Butyricimonas faecalis: one gene and its partner. The protein of the gene in region 1 binds, or shares a complex with, the protein of each later gene. Links are inferred from orthologs where the notes say so. Each region holds a gene or a part of one and is shown in the gene's direction. Other genes may lie near its edges.

Region 1 (7,705 bases):
CATACCGGGACTAAAACCCATATCAACACTCAAACATCTGGAAATGCTCCCGCGTACATTCAGTATCGACATCCCACACGAACTGGTCAAAGAGATCCGTTCATGCAAAAACACCAAAGAAATCAACCAAATCGGTATCGAATGGTGCGTGGCGCAAAGTAAAGAACTCATCGCGCACGGGGTTCCCGCCGTTCACTATTATACCATGGGGAAATCGGAAAATATCCAAGAAATTGTAAAACAAGTCTTCTAAGCTATGCAACAAGAAACGAAACCAAACTTTTGGGCACTAACACCCTTAATCATCTTTTTAAGCATTTACCTGGTAGCCTCCGTTATCATGGGTGATTTCTACAAAATGCCCATCACCGTGGCCTTTTTAGTCGCCTCGATTGTAGCCGTAGCAACCTCTTCAGGAGGAAGACTTCACAAACGGATAGACCTATTCTGTAAAGGAGCCGCCAACAGTAATATCATGCTCATGGTATGGATTTTTATCCTTGCCGGAGCATTTGCTCAAACAGCCAAAGCCGTGGGGGCAGTAGATGCAACCGTCAATTTGGCCTTATCCGTACTTCCGGATACTCTCTTACTAGCAGGCATGTTCATTGCGGCTTGTTTCATTTCTCTTTCCATGGGAACATCCGTCGGTACAATCGTGGCTCTTACCCCCGTTGCCGTCGGTATTGCCACACAAACAGACCTAAACACACCTTTCATGGTAGCAATCGTGGTCGGGGGCGCCATGTTCGGAGATAACCTATCCTTCATCTCCGACACAACCATTGTCGCCACCCGTACCCAAGGATGTAACATGAAAGACAAATTTAAAGTCAACAGCTTAATTGTCATCCCGGTTGCCATTCTCATAACCATCATTTACCTGTTTCAAGGTAGTGAAATAACGACAACTCCCACCGTCACCCCGATCGAGTGGCTAAAAGTAATTCCTTACATTTTGGTACTTACCACCGCGTTAGTCGGCGTGAACGTCATGATCGTACTTCTACTCGGCATTCTCTGTTCCGGCATAGTCGGAATAATTACCGGAAGTATTCAATTCTGGGAATGGATCGCTGCCATAGGTACGGGTATATCCGGTATGGGAGAACTGATCATTATCACTTTGCTGGCAGGCGGAATGCTCGAAATGATTCGCTACAACGGGGGAATTGCCTACATCATTCAAAAACTAACCACCCACGTCAAATCAAAAAAAGGAGCAGAACTAAGCATCGCCGCCCTTGTCAGTTTTGCCGATTTATGCACGGCCAACAACACGATAGCCCTCATCATGTCCGGCCCCATAGCCAAAGACATTGCCAATCGTTTTGGTGTCGATCCCCGGAAATCCGCCAGCCTGTTAGACACCTTCTCGTGTTTCGTGCAAGGCATCATTCCCTACGGGGCACAATTACTCATGGCCGCCGGCCTAGCCTCCATTACCCCGCTAGCCATCATGCAGTACCTCTACTACCCGTACTTGATGGGTGTGGCCGCCCTTTTGGCTATATTCTTTCGCTATCCCCGGAAATACTCACGGTAAACTTTTAGTTTTTATCTTTTAACTTTTAGTTTTTAGTTCTTACCTTTGCCCCATGACAATAACCGAAATCATCGTCACCATACTCCTCGGTACCACCGCGGGATTTATCAACACGTTTGCCGGAGGCGGCTCCATGTTGGTCGTACCTTTTCTTATTTTTATTGGCCTACCGGCGAACGTGGCAAACGCGACGAACCGGATTGCCATTTTATTGCAAAACGTGGTATCTGTCGGTAGTTTCAAACAAAAGAAAATACTTGATTTCAAAACGGACTCTAAACTATTGCTGCCCGTGGCTCTCGGAAGTATCGCGGGAGCCTTCATCGCCGTGGACATCAACGAAGAGATATTCAAAAAAGTCATTGCCGGACTGCTGATCATCATGTTTTTCATGTTACTCTTGAATCCGGATGCCTGGGTCAAAGCAAACGCGGACAAGGCAAAAATGAAAAGCCCTTGGCTACGCAACGTGATCTTTTTTCTCCTGGGAATTTACGGCGGATTCATCCAGATCGGTATTGGATTTTTCCTATTGGCAGGGTTGGTACTTGGATGTGGTTACGATCTGTTAAAAGCCAATGCCATAAAACTATTTATCGTACTATTCTACACGATTATCGCCCTGGCAATCTTTATTTGGAATGACCTCGTGGATCTTAAAGTCGGGCTTATCCTAGCCTGTGGCAACATGCTCGGGGCATGGCTGGGAGTACGTTTCAGCATCAAATGGGGAGCCAAATATATTCGGTATTTCCTACTCGTGGTACTCGTGATTGTAGCTGCACGCCTGCTTTTCAGTTAACCGATTTAAATAAACCATAACCTCGCGTGAAAACTTCCTAAAACGATCTCTCCATACAGGATTATTAGTTAACTTTGCAATCTAAATTTAACGATTATGGAAATAAAAATAGGACACTCATTCACACAAGAAATTACCGTGCAACATAAAGACACGGCTGCCGTTTACGGTTCTGGAAAATTGGAAGTATTTGCAACCCCCGCCATGGTCGGTTTAATGGAAAACACGGCGATCAAATGCCTGGAAGGAATGTTGGATGCAGACAGCGACACCGTGGGCATCGAAATCAACACCAAACACGTGAAAGCCACCGCTGTTGGCAAAAAAGTAACTTGCAAAGCCACCATCACCGAAGTGGACGGTCGCCGCATCCGTTTCTCCATCGAGGCATGGGATGAAACCGCCCCCATCGGCTCGGCCATCCACGACCGCTTTATCATCAACCCGGAGAAATTCATGAGCAAACTCAAATAATTTTAGATTTACTGATTTTAAATTTTAGATTCCAACTGCATCTATTCGATGCATTCATTAATCATAAATCGTAAATCATAAATCAAGAAATTAACATATTTAGTCATGTTTAAGCTAACTTCCCAATTCGAACCGACCGGGGATCAACCGGAAGCAATCAAGGAACTAACGCAAGGACTTCTGGATGAAGTCCCGGGACAGGTTTTGTTGGGAGTTACCGGATCGGGAAAGACGTTTACCATTGCCAACGTGATTCAAAAAGTGCAGCGTCCGACACTCATTCTCAGTCACAACAAGACGCTAGCCGCCCAGTTATACGGGGAATTCAAGGCATTCTTCCCCGAAAACGCGGTGGAATATTTCGTATCTTACTACGACTATTACCAGCCGGAAGCCTACCTGCCCACCACGAACACGTATATCGAGAAAGATCTTATGATCAACGATGAAATCGACAAATTGCGGTTACGCACCACGGCCTCCTTACTATCCGGACGCCGGGATGTGATCGTGATCTCGTCCGTTTCATGCCTTTACGGTATGGCAGACCCGACAGCTTTCGGCTCGAACATCATTCACTTGAAGCGGGGACTGAAAATTGGTCGGAACAAACTTTTACGCCAATTGATAGATGCCCTTTACGTGAATAACGAACTGGAATTCAAACGAGGCAGTTTCCGGGCAAAAGGAGAAACCGTGGACATCTTCCCGTCCATTGAAACTTTCGAGGGAATGGCTTATCGAATCGAGTTCTGGGATGACGAGATTGACCGGATCACATCATTCAGCCCACAGACCGGGAAAACGATTGATGAAATGGAAAATCTGAACATCTACCCCGCCAACCTGTTCGTCACGGACAAAGCCACGCTCGCGAAAGCCATTCATGACATAGAACACGACCTGGTAGTACAAGTTGATTTCTTAAACTCCATCGGCAAACATTTTGAAGCGAAACGACTGGATGAACGGGTAAAATATGACGTGGAAATGATTAGAGAACTCGGCTATTGTTCCGGCATCGAAAATTACTCCCGCTACTTCGACGGACGGGCAGCCGGCGTTCGCCCCTTCTGCCTGCTGGATTACTTCCCGCGGGATTTCCTGCTTGTCGTGGACGAGTCTCACGTGACCCTCCCGCAAGTGCGAGCCATGTACGGCGGCGACCATTCCCGCAAACAAACCCTCGTGGAATACGGGTTCCGTCTTCCGGCAGCCTTTGACAATCGTCCGCTTACGTTCGAAGAATTCGAAGCGAACACGGGGCAAACCATATACGTCAGTGCCACCCCGGCCGATTACGAATTGGAGAAATGCAACGGCGTAGTCGTGGAACAAATCATCCGCCCCACCGGAATCCTCGATCCGGAAATAGAAGTGGTTCCCAGCAAAAACCAGATAGACCACCTCATCAACGAGATACAAAAACGTATCGAGATCAACGAGAAAGTACTTGTTACCACGTTGACCAAACGTATGGCGGAGGAGCTAAGCAAATATTTAGACCGTATTCGCATCAAATGCCAATACATCCACTCCGACGTGGACACGCTGGAACGAGTACAGATCATCGAAAATTTACGTAAAGGAGTGATCGACGTGATCGTGGGAGTAAACTTATTGCGTGAAGGATTGGATATGCCCGAAGTTTCCCTTGTTGCCATCCTCGATGCCGACAAGGAAGGATTCCTACGCTCCACCCGTTCACTAATACAGACCTCGGGACGTGCCGCCCGTAACCTAAACGGTAAAGTCATCATGTATGCCGACACGATTACCCGCTCCATGCAGGAAACCATCGATGAAACCCGGTATCGTCGAGAGAAACAAATGGAATACAACCGTCAACACGGCATCACCCCTACCCAGATACGTAAAACCACGGAATCCGTGCTGAAAGAGACCTCCCGTGCTTACATCGAAGAAGAACACGTGAACATGGTTGCCGACCCCGTTACCGCTTACATGAGCAAACCGGAACTGGAAAAAATGCTGCAAAAAACAAAAGCGGCCATGCAAAAAGCCGCTAAAGAGATGGACTTTCTGGAAGCCGCCCGCCTTCGGGATGAAATGTTCAAATTGGAAGAAACCATTAAACGACTTCATTCCTAAAGACCTATTTTTTCAACACGAATAGTTGCCTGATAAGGGGGTGTTCGATCACGCCTAGAATACCATGGCGGTATTGCCAATGCATCAAACCCAGTTTCCAAACGACTATGAAACGAAGGCAACACGTCACTCATCTGCTTGTGTTGCCTTATCTCCCCCCACATACCTTCTGATTTCCCCTCGTCCTCCCACGTAAATTTTTATTACACAAAAATAGAGATTCACCAACAAAAATCATTACGGGTAGCGTATGACATTTCGTGCCAATCGCCATTGCATTGAACGATATCTCCACGGAGTGAAAAAGCTCCACCTCCTCTTCACTTCTCAAGGATTGTATCCAAGAAACGTTTCTATCATATCATGTATCTCAACTAATTGCCTTAACGGGAGATCTCGCAACAACTTCTCCCCGACCGCAATACTGCAAGCCTGTTTTATCTTACAGGCGGATTGCAATTCCTTAATTTCATTGATCTGGGCAGCATGATACTCCATCCATTTCTCGACAAAAGAAGTTTCCCCAGACAACTTCACCATCAATTCAATAAAGCGTGAAGCCAACACTCTCTCGTGCTTACCCATCAAAGGAGAATCGATATACCCTTGAAAAAACACGTTTGCCAACTTCATCCAGGGAAGTTTCAAATAATCCAAGAGTTGTTTTATTTCATCCATATCATATAGTAAACCTCTCAACAAATTTTCTTCATTTTCCTCCATCAACTTATGCCTCCGGCATCTTCTCACCACTTGTGATTTTATCAAATAATAATCTTTCAGTGACATACCTTGTTGCTTTCCCGACATCCCGTCAGAAAAAACACCTTCACTCCTTTCGTTCACGATCGCAATGCATTAAACTCATTATCTCGTAAAGCGATCAAAGCTTCAACTTCTTGCCGCTGTTCTTGATAGTGACGTGTTGTCCCCATGATTAACGCCTCTTTTTTAGCAAAGAATTTCATTCTCTTTATCAACTCTGTCATTAGATTGGATAAACGTTTCCGTTTCCCTTTTTCCTCTTCCAAAACAATATAGTGCATAAAACTACCGTACAGTACCGGTATACAAGCCTCCCATGGAAACTGCAATTCTCGCAACAAAGCCTCGACAATCCGCAAGTGCTTTTTCATAAAACCTAAAGCATCCTCTTCCTCCTGTCCAAAAAATGCCATCAAACGTTTCGCTTCTTCAACATAATAATCTTTCAATCGCTCAACGTCTTTTACCGTCAGATCAGCAAGTATATCCTTCAGCGGAGACGTAGAAGAATCACCTTTTTCAATACCATTCATAATGGAAAATTTAAAATTAAGATAGATAAAAATGGCTCTATCCTTACCATTTATGACAAACATATTCCTTCCTCATGACAATGAATTTATCATTGCCCGATGCGTTATTTTCTGTATATTTACACGGCCTTAACCGGCTAAGACTTTACAAACATACAAAATATTTCGCCATAATGTCACAAGAAATACAAAATATTTCGCCAATAAAACAAAGAATTTTGCAATTTATAGCAGAATTAGGAAGAAGTAAAAGGGAATTTTACTCATTAACCGGTATATCACGGGGGACTTTAGAAAGTAAAACTGGTATTACAGAAGACACGTTAACGAAACTTTTCACAGCATTCCCCGACCTGTCACCTATCTGGGTTTTTACCGGGAAAGGAGAAAAACTTCAATCTCAACAAAATGAAACATCTCCACTTTTTACAGTAAACGAAAATATTGAAGATAAACTTCTTAACATTATAGCTCAAAAAGACTCTGAAATAAAAGCACTTGCAGAAGAAATAGGAAAACTCAAACAAGAAATAATACAATTAAAAGAGCTCCTGCTAAAATAATTCTTGCGCATGATCTCATAATTCAGAGTATTCTAATTTTTCCTTCCATTTTTCCACATTAAAAGAGAAATGTTCCCTTATACAAAGTCCCCCTTCAACTTATATCATCTGATTAAAAAGAAAGAATAATTGACAACATTCCTTCTTGATAGTCAGTATTTTTAGTAATTTTGCAAAAAGGGAACAAATACATGAATGAAAATCAAAATATAGAGTGGAAAGAGAATTGGCGTGACGAGTACCTAAAATGGATATGCGGCTTTACTAATGCCATAGGCGGTAGGCTATATATAGGTATGGACGATCAGGGTAAAATAGTAGGAGTAACTGATGCTAAAAAGTTACTAGAAGATATTCCTAACAAAGTTCGCAATATACTAGGGATTATAGTTGATGTAAATCTGTTAGAAGAAAATGGATTAGAATATATTGAAATCATTGTACCACCTTATCCTAATCCCATAAATTATAAAGGCCAGTACCACTACCGAAGTGGTAGTACAAAACAAGAGTTAAAAGGTGCTGCATTGAACCGATTTATCCTACAACGCACAGGAAAATACTGGGATGAATACCCCATAGAAAGGGCTAAAATAGAGGATTTATCCATTACTGCTTTAAACCGATTCCGTAAGGAAGCTGCAAGAAGTGGACGTGTAGATCCAGATGTATTGAATGATACTACCGAAAAATTACTTTACGACTTACGCTTAATCGATGAAGAAACAAGACAACTAAATCGTGCAGCAGTATTACTGTTTCATTCCGATCCAGAAAGATTTATACATGGTGCATATATAAAGATAGGTTTCTTTAAAGATGACAAAGGGAATTTGGCTTTTCAAGACGAAGTCCACGGCTCCTTAATGGAACAGATAGACAAAGCAATGGACTTGATAAAAACCAAATA
Region 2 (7,732 bases), 3.4 Mb from region 1 along the record:
TATTCCAAGGAATTGAAACAAATGATTATCTCCGGACAGGGCGAGTTCCACTTGAACACCATGAAATGGCGTATCGAGCATAATGATAAACTGGAAATCGAATTCTACCCGCCACGTATCCCGTACCGTGAAACCATCACGAAATATGCCTACGCAGACTATCGCCACAAGAAACAATCGGGTGGAGCCGGACAATTCGGCGAGGTTCATCTCGTGATTGAACCTTACACAGAAGGAATGCCCGACCCGACCATGTACAAGATCAACGGTGTGGATAGTAAAATATCGGTAAAAGACAAAGAAGTTATTGACCTCCCGTGGGGCGGCAAGCTGGTATTCTACAACTGTATCGTGGGTGGAGTGATCGACGCACGTTTCATGCCCGCCATCTTGAAAGGAATCATGGAAAAGATGGAAGAAGGACCGCTTACCGGATCATACGCACGAGACATACGTGTCAGTGTGTACGACGGGAAAATGCACCCCGTGGATTCAAACGAAATCTCGTTCAAACTTGCCGGACGTCACGCTTTCAGCACGGCGTTCAAACAGGCATCACCGAAGATTTTGGAACCGATTTACGACGTGGAAGTCCTCGTCCCGGATGAATACATGGGAGATGTCATGGGTGACCTGCAAACCCGTAGAGCAATCATCATGGGTATGGAAGCCGATACCGGATTCCAAAAATTGATGGCTAAAGTGCCGTTGAAGGAAATGCAACGCTACTCCACGGCATTGAGCTCCATCACGGGAGGACGAGCTTCCTTCACCATGAATTTCTCCGGATATGAAAAAGTACCGGCAGAAGTTCAAGAAGAGTTGTTGAAAGCTTATCAAGAGCAAGAAGAGGAAGAATAAAATTCCACATATTACAATTATCAACATTCTGAAAGTTAATCATTTATATCAAAAGCACCATTTAACTTCATCCAAGTTAAAATGGTGCTTTTGTATTAGATGGGATCACGGTTTTAACGTGAGTTCACGGTAATCATCAGAAGTAATTTATAACAAAACCAGAGGAAATCCTACTGAAATCCTAGGGAAATAATCCCACTCAGCCGTTGCTCAGCCGTTGTTCAAACGTTGCTCAAACGTTACGGAATGGTTCAGCTTCGAGTAAACACTGAATGATCTCTGAGTATGTGGTATTATTTGGGTTTATTTACTACCTTATTTGGGTTAGACCTGAGTAGTATCACACATACGCATGGATAAGAGAATCATTTTGGAAGTTCTCGTCTATTTTCATACTTTTGTTTCAAAATTTAACCACATTCTATGCATTTATTTTATACACCGGATATTACAGAAAACCTATACGCTTTACCGGAAGAGGAATCCAAACATTGTGTCAAAGTGCTTCGCCTCGAAGTGGGAGACGAAATTTTTCTTATCGACGGGAAAGGGGGATTCTATCGGTGTGAAATCATTCAGGCTCAGCCGAAACGTTGTGAAGTTCGCTGTATCGAGAAGACAGAGGGATACGGGAAACGGGATTTCCATATTCACATAGCCATTGCCCCGACCAAAAACATCGAGCGAATCGAATGGTTCCTGGAAAAATGCACGGAAATCGGAATTGACGAAATTACCCCCCTACTCTGCGCCCATTCGGAACGCAAGGTAATCAAGGAGGATCGCTTGGAGAAAGTCATTATTTCTGCCATGAAACAATCCTTAAAAGCCTACTTGCCGAAACTCAACCCGTTGACGGAGTTTTCCCATTTCGTGAAAAACAATCCGTCCCCGCTGAAATGTATCGCCCATTGTGACGAGGGGAATAAAAAATCACTTCAAGAGATATATCAACCCGGCCAAGAGATCACGATTCTCATCGGCCCGGAAGGAGACTTTTCGGGAAATGAGATCCGGCTAGCCCAAGAAAACAACTTCATACCTGTCACTCTCGGTGAAAGTCGCCTGCGAACAGAAACCGCCGGAATTGTCGCGTGCCACAGCATCAACTTTCTGAACGAGATAAAACATACATCCCAAATGAAGTAGTTCTGCCATATTATTTGTATTTTTGCGGACACAAGGTTAAATGTTTTTCTGAATTTATTTATCGTGGATTTTATTAACGAATTGAACGAGAACCAACGAGAGGCCGTCATGAACACGGATGGGCCCACGCTTGTGATTGCCGGAGCAGGATCGGGTAAAACAAGGGTATTGACATATCGTATCGCGAACTTATTAAGCAAAGGAGTACCCGCTTACCGTATTCTAGCCCTAACGTTTACCAACAAAGCCGCACGGGAAATGCAGAAACGTATTGCCACTCTCGTGGGACAAAGCAATGCCGCCAATTTATGGATGGGAACTTTCCACTCCATTTTCTCCAAGATTCTGCGGGTCGAGGCCGAAAACCTCGGTTACACGTCCAACTTCACGATATACGATTCACAGGATTCTAAAAACTTAATCAAGTCGATCGTCAAGGATTTGAAACTGGACGACAAGGTATATAAACCTAACGACGTGTTGGGACGTATCTCCATGGCCAAAAACAATCTTATCGTGGCACAGGCATACGCCCAATCGGCAAAGATCACGTCTGCAGATCAAGCGGCCAAGAAGCCCAAGATCTCGGAAATATACAAGTATTACCAAGCCCGTTGCAAGCAAAGCGACGTCATGGATTTCGACGACCTTCTATTACAAACGAATATTCTCTTCCGTGATTTCCCGGAAATACTGGAGAAGTACCAGAATAAATTTGACTATATACTCGTGGACGAGTACCAGGATACGAACTATTCGCAATACCTCATCATCAAAAAACTGGCAGAACAACATAAAAACATCTGCGTGGTGGGAGATGACGCACAAAGTATCTATTCGTTCCGAGGAGCCCGCATCGAGAATATCTTGAACTTCCGGAATGATTACCCAGGCTACAAATTGTGCAAGCTGGAACAAAACTATCGCTCCACGACCACCATTGTTGACGCGGCCAATAGTATCATTAGCCGGAACAAGGAACAGATTCCTAAAAAAACGTTCTCTCAAAACGAAGAAGGGGATAAAATCCGGGTAATGAAAGCCCTGTCCGATAAAGAAGAGGGTTTTCAAGTGGCACAAGAAATATTCCGCATCTCCCAAAACGAACAAGCGGATTTCAACCACTTCGCCATTTTGTACCGGACAAATGCCCAATCGCGTATCATGGAGGAATCTTTACGTAAAAGAAATATACCTTACAAGGTGTACGGGGGCCTTTCCTTCTACCAACGCAAGGAGATCAAAGATTTGATTGCCTACTTACGCCTGACCATTAACCAGAACGACGAGGAGGCTTTAAAACGAATCATCAACTACCCGCGGCGGGGCATCGGGGATACCACGATCGACAAGTTAAAAGAAGTGGCTCAACATTATAACGTGAGCATCTGGACTCTACTTTGCAACTTGAACAAAGTTCCCGGTATGGTTTCCGCCACGACGGCTGCCAAGCTAACTCGTTTCAGGCAATTGATCGAGGGATTCACCGAGATAGCCAAGGAGGATAACGCCTACGAAACGACCTGTCGGATAGCCCAAGCTTCCGGAATTAAAGAAGACCTTTCTTCCGATGACACACCGGAAGGAGTGTCCCGTCGGGAAAATATAGATGAGTTGTTGAATGCCGTCAAAGATTTCTGTGAAACCGCTTACAAAGAAGGACGGGATGACAAGCTTCCCGCGTTCTTGGAAGGTGTTGCCTTGTTGACCGATCAAGATAGCGAAAAACCGGAGGACAATAATAAAGTAACCTTGATGACCATTCACTCCGCGAAAGGACTAGAGTTTGAAAATGTCTTTATCGTGGGCATGGAAGAAGAACTTTTCCCCGCCCAACAAAGTGTCTATACCCCTTCCGCCTTGGAGGAAGAGAGAAGGTTGTTTTACGTGGCACTGACCCGTGCCGAAAAAAGAGTGATCATGACCTATGCCACTTCCCGGTATAAAAATGGTAATGTAGTCTACCCGCAGCCTTCCCGGTTTATCGCGGAAATTGACCCACACTACCTGGACGGATTTTTTACCCCGGCCCGTCCCTCCATGGGGCGCTCGTTAAACGGGCCCGGTATACAAGGGAAAGTGGCTCGTCCGAATATCACCCTTCAACCCAAGGTTGAAGTGCCGGACATTGACACCTCGAAACTGGTTCCTATCAACGGGGATCAGATTATTCCCGGTATGGTAATCTTCCATCCCAATTTCGGCCCGGGGAAAGTAATTTCCATAGATGGCCTGGGAGTCAATAAAAAGGCAAAAGTGATGTTCCCCAAGCACGGTCAAAAGGTTTTATTGTTAAAGTTTGCAAAACTTTACGTGCAAGGACATACAAATTAACGACTTATAAACAAAAAATATTATATTTGCAGCATATTCTAATTTCTAATAGATTCAAGGGATTGATTATTCCGGCATTTTAATGTGATTTTCCGGCGTTTTCCCATAAAATAAAAAAAATTAAGACCAAAATTATCCGGTAATGGACTATAATAGCCAAAGAAAAAAACTTATTCTTCCCGAATACGGTAGGAATATTCAAATGATGGTTGACCACCTGGCAACAATAACAGACAGAGATGAGCGTACCCGTGCAGCCAAAACGGTAATCAGCGTGATGGGAAATCTTTACCCACACCTTCGGGATGTTCCGGATTTCCGCCACAAATTGTGGGATCACTTGATGATCATGTCAAACTTCACGCTGGATATCGATTCTCCTTATCCTCTCCCGGAAAAAGATATTCTGGAAGAAAAACCGGAAAGGTTACCATATAACAATCACCATATCAAGTACAAGCACTATGGTCTTCTTACCGAGAAACTGATTGAAAAAATCAAAGAAACAGAAGACCCCGAAATCAAAAGAGTACTCACGGTGTTGACCGCTAACCACATGAAAAAATCATTCCTTACGTGGAATAAAGACTCCGTGGAAGACGATCAGATTTACAACGACATCAATACATTATACGGTGGCAATATCGAAATGCCGGAAGGCATGATCCTTTCTCACTCGAAAGACTTGTTGCAAAAGAAAAACAATAAACCCATGAATAACAACAAGCAACAGAAAAACAACAAGAAGCAATTTTACAAAAAACACAACTAATCGTAGATTTTAAATTGAATGCTTTTTCAATCTAAAATCATTAAACCTAAAATTACTTCGGATGTTTGTCACTTTAATCTTCGGGGGAAATCAAGGAGATCGAAAAGCCTTGATCCGTGAAGCGATAACGGAAATGTCAAGCATAGGGAAGATCCAACATTGTTCTTCCCTTTACGAAACCGCCCCGTGGGGATTCGAATCATCTGACTCTTTTTACAATCAAATTGTTACTTACGAAACCGATTTACTCCCGGAAGAGGTGTTGGATAAATGTCAAGCCACGGAACAAAAACTGGGACGGGTTCGTACCGGCACGCAATTCTGCTCCCGAACCATGGATATAGATATTCTATTCTGTGATTCCCGGGTCATCAATACTCCTCGTCTGACGGTTCCTCATCCCAGACTTGCACAACGAAATTTTGTACTCGCACCTTTAAACGAAATCATGCCGGATTTCATTCATCCGGTCATTCACAAAAACATGACCACTCTTCTCTCTGAATGCACGGACACGCTAAAAGCAGAGATCATAGAAAAATCATTCCTCAATCAATCCGTCTGATCTCCGCACCGATGGCATTCAATTTTTCATCAATATGCTCGTAACCGCGGTCAATTTGGTCGATGTTATCAATGACACTTGTCCCCTGGGCTGACAACGCTGCAATCAACAAGGCGATTCCGGCACGTATATCCGGAGAAGTCATCTTGGTGGCTCGTAACTGGGATTCATGATTTTGCCCGATAACCGTGGCCCGATGCGGATCACAAAGAATAATCTTCGCTCCCATATCAATTAATTTATCCACGAAGAACAAGCGGCTCTCGAACATTTTCTGGTGAATGAGCACGCTCCCTTTCGCTTGAGTTGCCACAACAAGGAATACACTCAACAAGTCAGGAGTCAAGCCCGGCCACGGAGCATCGGCAACCGTCAGGATGGAACCGTCAATAAAATCCTCTATCATGTAGTGCTCCTGGCGAGGAATATACAAATCATCTCCACGCTCCTCAATCCGGATCCCCAACTTGCGGAATGCATCCGGAATAATACCTAACTGGGGAATAGCGACATTTTTGATCGTGATCTCCGAGCGAGTCAATGCAGCAAGTCCGATATAACTGCCTACCTCGATCATGTCGGGCAGACAACGATGCTGGCAACCGCCAAGACTTTCAACCCCCTCAATCGTCAACAAATTGGAGGCAATTCCCGAAATTCGGGCCCCCATGGCATTCAACATCCGGCACAATTGTTGCACGTAAGGCTCACAAGCGGCATTATAGATCGTGGTTACCCCTTCTGCCAACACGGCTGCCATGATGATATTCGCCGTTCCGGTCACGGATGCCTCATCGAGTAACATGTAAGTCCCCCGCAATTTCTGGGCAGAAGCCTTGTAACATCCTGAAATAGCATCATACTCGAACGTGGCTCCCAATTTCTCGAAACCGAGGAAATGGGTATCCAACCGACGCCGTCCGATTTTATCCCCTCCCGGTTTGGGCACCAAACCGCAACCGTGCATGGCTAACAACGGGCCTAAAATCATGATCGATCCGCGCAAACTAGCCGCTTTACTGTAAAAATCCTCTGTTTCCAGGTAATCAAAATTGATCTCGTTCGCCCGGAAAGAAAACTCTCCTTTTTGAAGTCTCTCCACCTTCACTCCCATTCCCCGAAGCAGATCAATCAATTTCATTACATCCAATATCTCCGGGATATTACAGATAATCACCTCTTCCCTCGTCAGCAAACAAGCACAGATCACCTGTAATGCTTCATTCTTTGCTCCCTGGGGAATCAATTCACCTTTCAATCGTCTCCCACCAATAACTTCAAATTTGCTCATGTCGTATAATTAAAGAGTTACAGTTTTCGCTACAAACATTTTTAGTCACGAAACGCAAAGTTTATTCTCCTCTCGAAACGCAACCGGATTCTGCACGTAAAACTATTAAAAAAACAAATGTCAACAAAATAAGTTTGTAAAGTTTGTAACGTCGTAAATCTACAAAATCAAATAAAATTTTGTATGACCGAAATTATATCCATACATTTGTAAACAAGATTTACAATATAATTCATATTTTGTATATCGAAATTTTACCCGGGAATATTAATAATTTAAAACAACACATATGAAAAGCTTTCTGAAATACTTGTTAGCAACCATTGTTGGTATTATTATCGTACACGTTATCCTGTTTTTCGTGTTCATCGGACTCGTCGGGGCCATAGCTAGTTTCTCCAGTCCATCAATCGAAATCAAGGACAACACGATACTGAAACTATCGCTGAAGACAGCAATCCCGGATAGAGCATCGGAGAACCCATTACAAAATTTTAACTTGACGACCATGAGTTCCGAAAAACAAATCGGGCTAAATAAAATACTTGAATACATTGACAATGCCAGCAAGGATTCCCGCATCAGGGGGATTTACTTGGACCTGACCGAAATCAACTCTAACTTCGGGGCTCTTGCCACGATCGACGAGATCCGTAATGCCTTATTGAGATTCAAGCAAAGCGGCAAATTCATTTACAGTTATACCAACTTGGGATATTCTCAGAAAAGCTATTATTTGGCTACAGTTGCTGACAGCGTT

Evidence for each region.
Region 2: the proteins of uvrB (region 1) and D8S85_RS17810 are in contact, whole or in part, in a crystal structure (PDB 7EGT), measured with the Thermus thermophilus proteins. The link is inferred for Butyricimonas faecalis from one-to-one orthologs. Residues at the interface, in WP_096411307.1 of Thermus thermophilus: Glu23, Leu25, Arg26, Asp27, Gly28, Glu29, Arg30, Phe31, Arg55, Glu326, Asp327, Phe328, Glu379, Ser382, Gln383, His398, Gly400, Arg401; in WP_096412145.1 of Thermus thermophilus: His654, Arg656, Phe657, Gln666, Asp668, Glu669, Lys680, Arg681, Leu682, Ser683, Lys685, Tyr686, Ala687.

The regions. Positions count from the first base shown.
Region 1 is NZ_CP032819.1:725,708-733,412, forward strand. The notes cover bases 2,432-5,430. They hold uvrB (excinuclease ABC subunit UvrB), read left to right. Parts: upstream 2,432-2,927; coding sequence 2,928-4,934; downstream 4,935-5,430. Other genes in these bases: D8S85_RS03065 (thioesterase family protein), read left to right, coding at 2,445-2,822; D8S85_RS03075 (hypothetical protein), read right to left, coding at 5,262-5,430. In the rest of the region: metF (methylenetetrahydrofolate reductase [NAD(P)H]), read left to right, coding at 1-253; D8S85_RS03055 (Na+/H+ antiporter NhaC family protein), read left to right, coding at 257-1,546; D8S85_RS03060 (sulfite exporter TauE/SafE family protein), read left to right, coding at 1,599-2,348; more of D8S85_RS03075, read right to left, coding at 5,431-5,780; D8S85_RS03080 (hypothetical protein), read right to left, coding at 5,777-6,232; D8S85_RS03085 (hypothetical protein), read left to right, coding at 6,406-6,795; D8S85_RS03090 (RNA-binding domain-containing protein), read left to right, coding at 6,987-7,705. UniProt on the Escherichia coli protein: The UvrABC repair system catalyzes the recognition and processing of DNA lesions. A damage recognition complex composed of 2 UvrA and 2 UvrB subunits scans DNA for abnormalities.
Region 2 is NZ_CP032819.1:4,153,866-4,161,597, reverse strand. The notes cover bases 1,683-4,708. They hold D8S85_RS17810 (ATP-dependent helicase), read left to right. Parts: upstream 1,683-2,073; coding sequence 2,074-4,344; downstream 4,345-4,708. Other genes in these bases: D8S85_RS17805 (DUF4290 domain-containing protein), read left to right, coding at 4,487-4,708; D8S85_RS17815 (16S rRNA (uracil(1498)-N(3))-methyltransferase), read left to right, coding at 1,683-2,010. Also shown: D8S85_RS17820 (elongation factor G), read left to right, coding at 1-861; more of D8S85_RS17815, read left to right, coding at 1,285-1,682; more of D8S85_RS17805, read left to right, coding at 4,709-5,116; folK (2-amino-4-hydroxy-6-hydroxymethyldihydropteridine diphosphokinase), read left to right, coding at 5,178-5,681; murA (UDP-N-acetylglucosamine 1-carboxyvinyltransferase), read right to left, coding at 5,665-6,972; signal peptide peptidase SppA, read left to right, coding at 7,262-7,732. UniProt on the Escherichia coli protein: A helicase with DNA-dependent ATPase activity. Unwinds DNA duplexes with 3'-5' polarity. Translocates on single-stranded DNA with 3'-5' polarity. Initiates unwinding more efficiently from a nicked substrate than double-stranded DNA.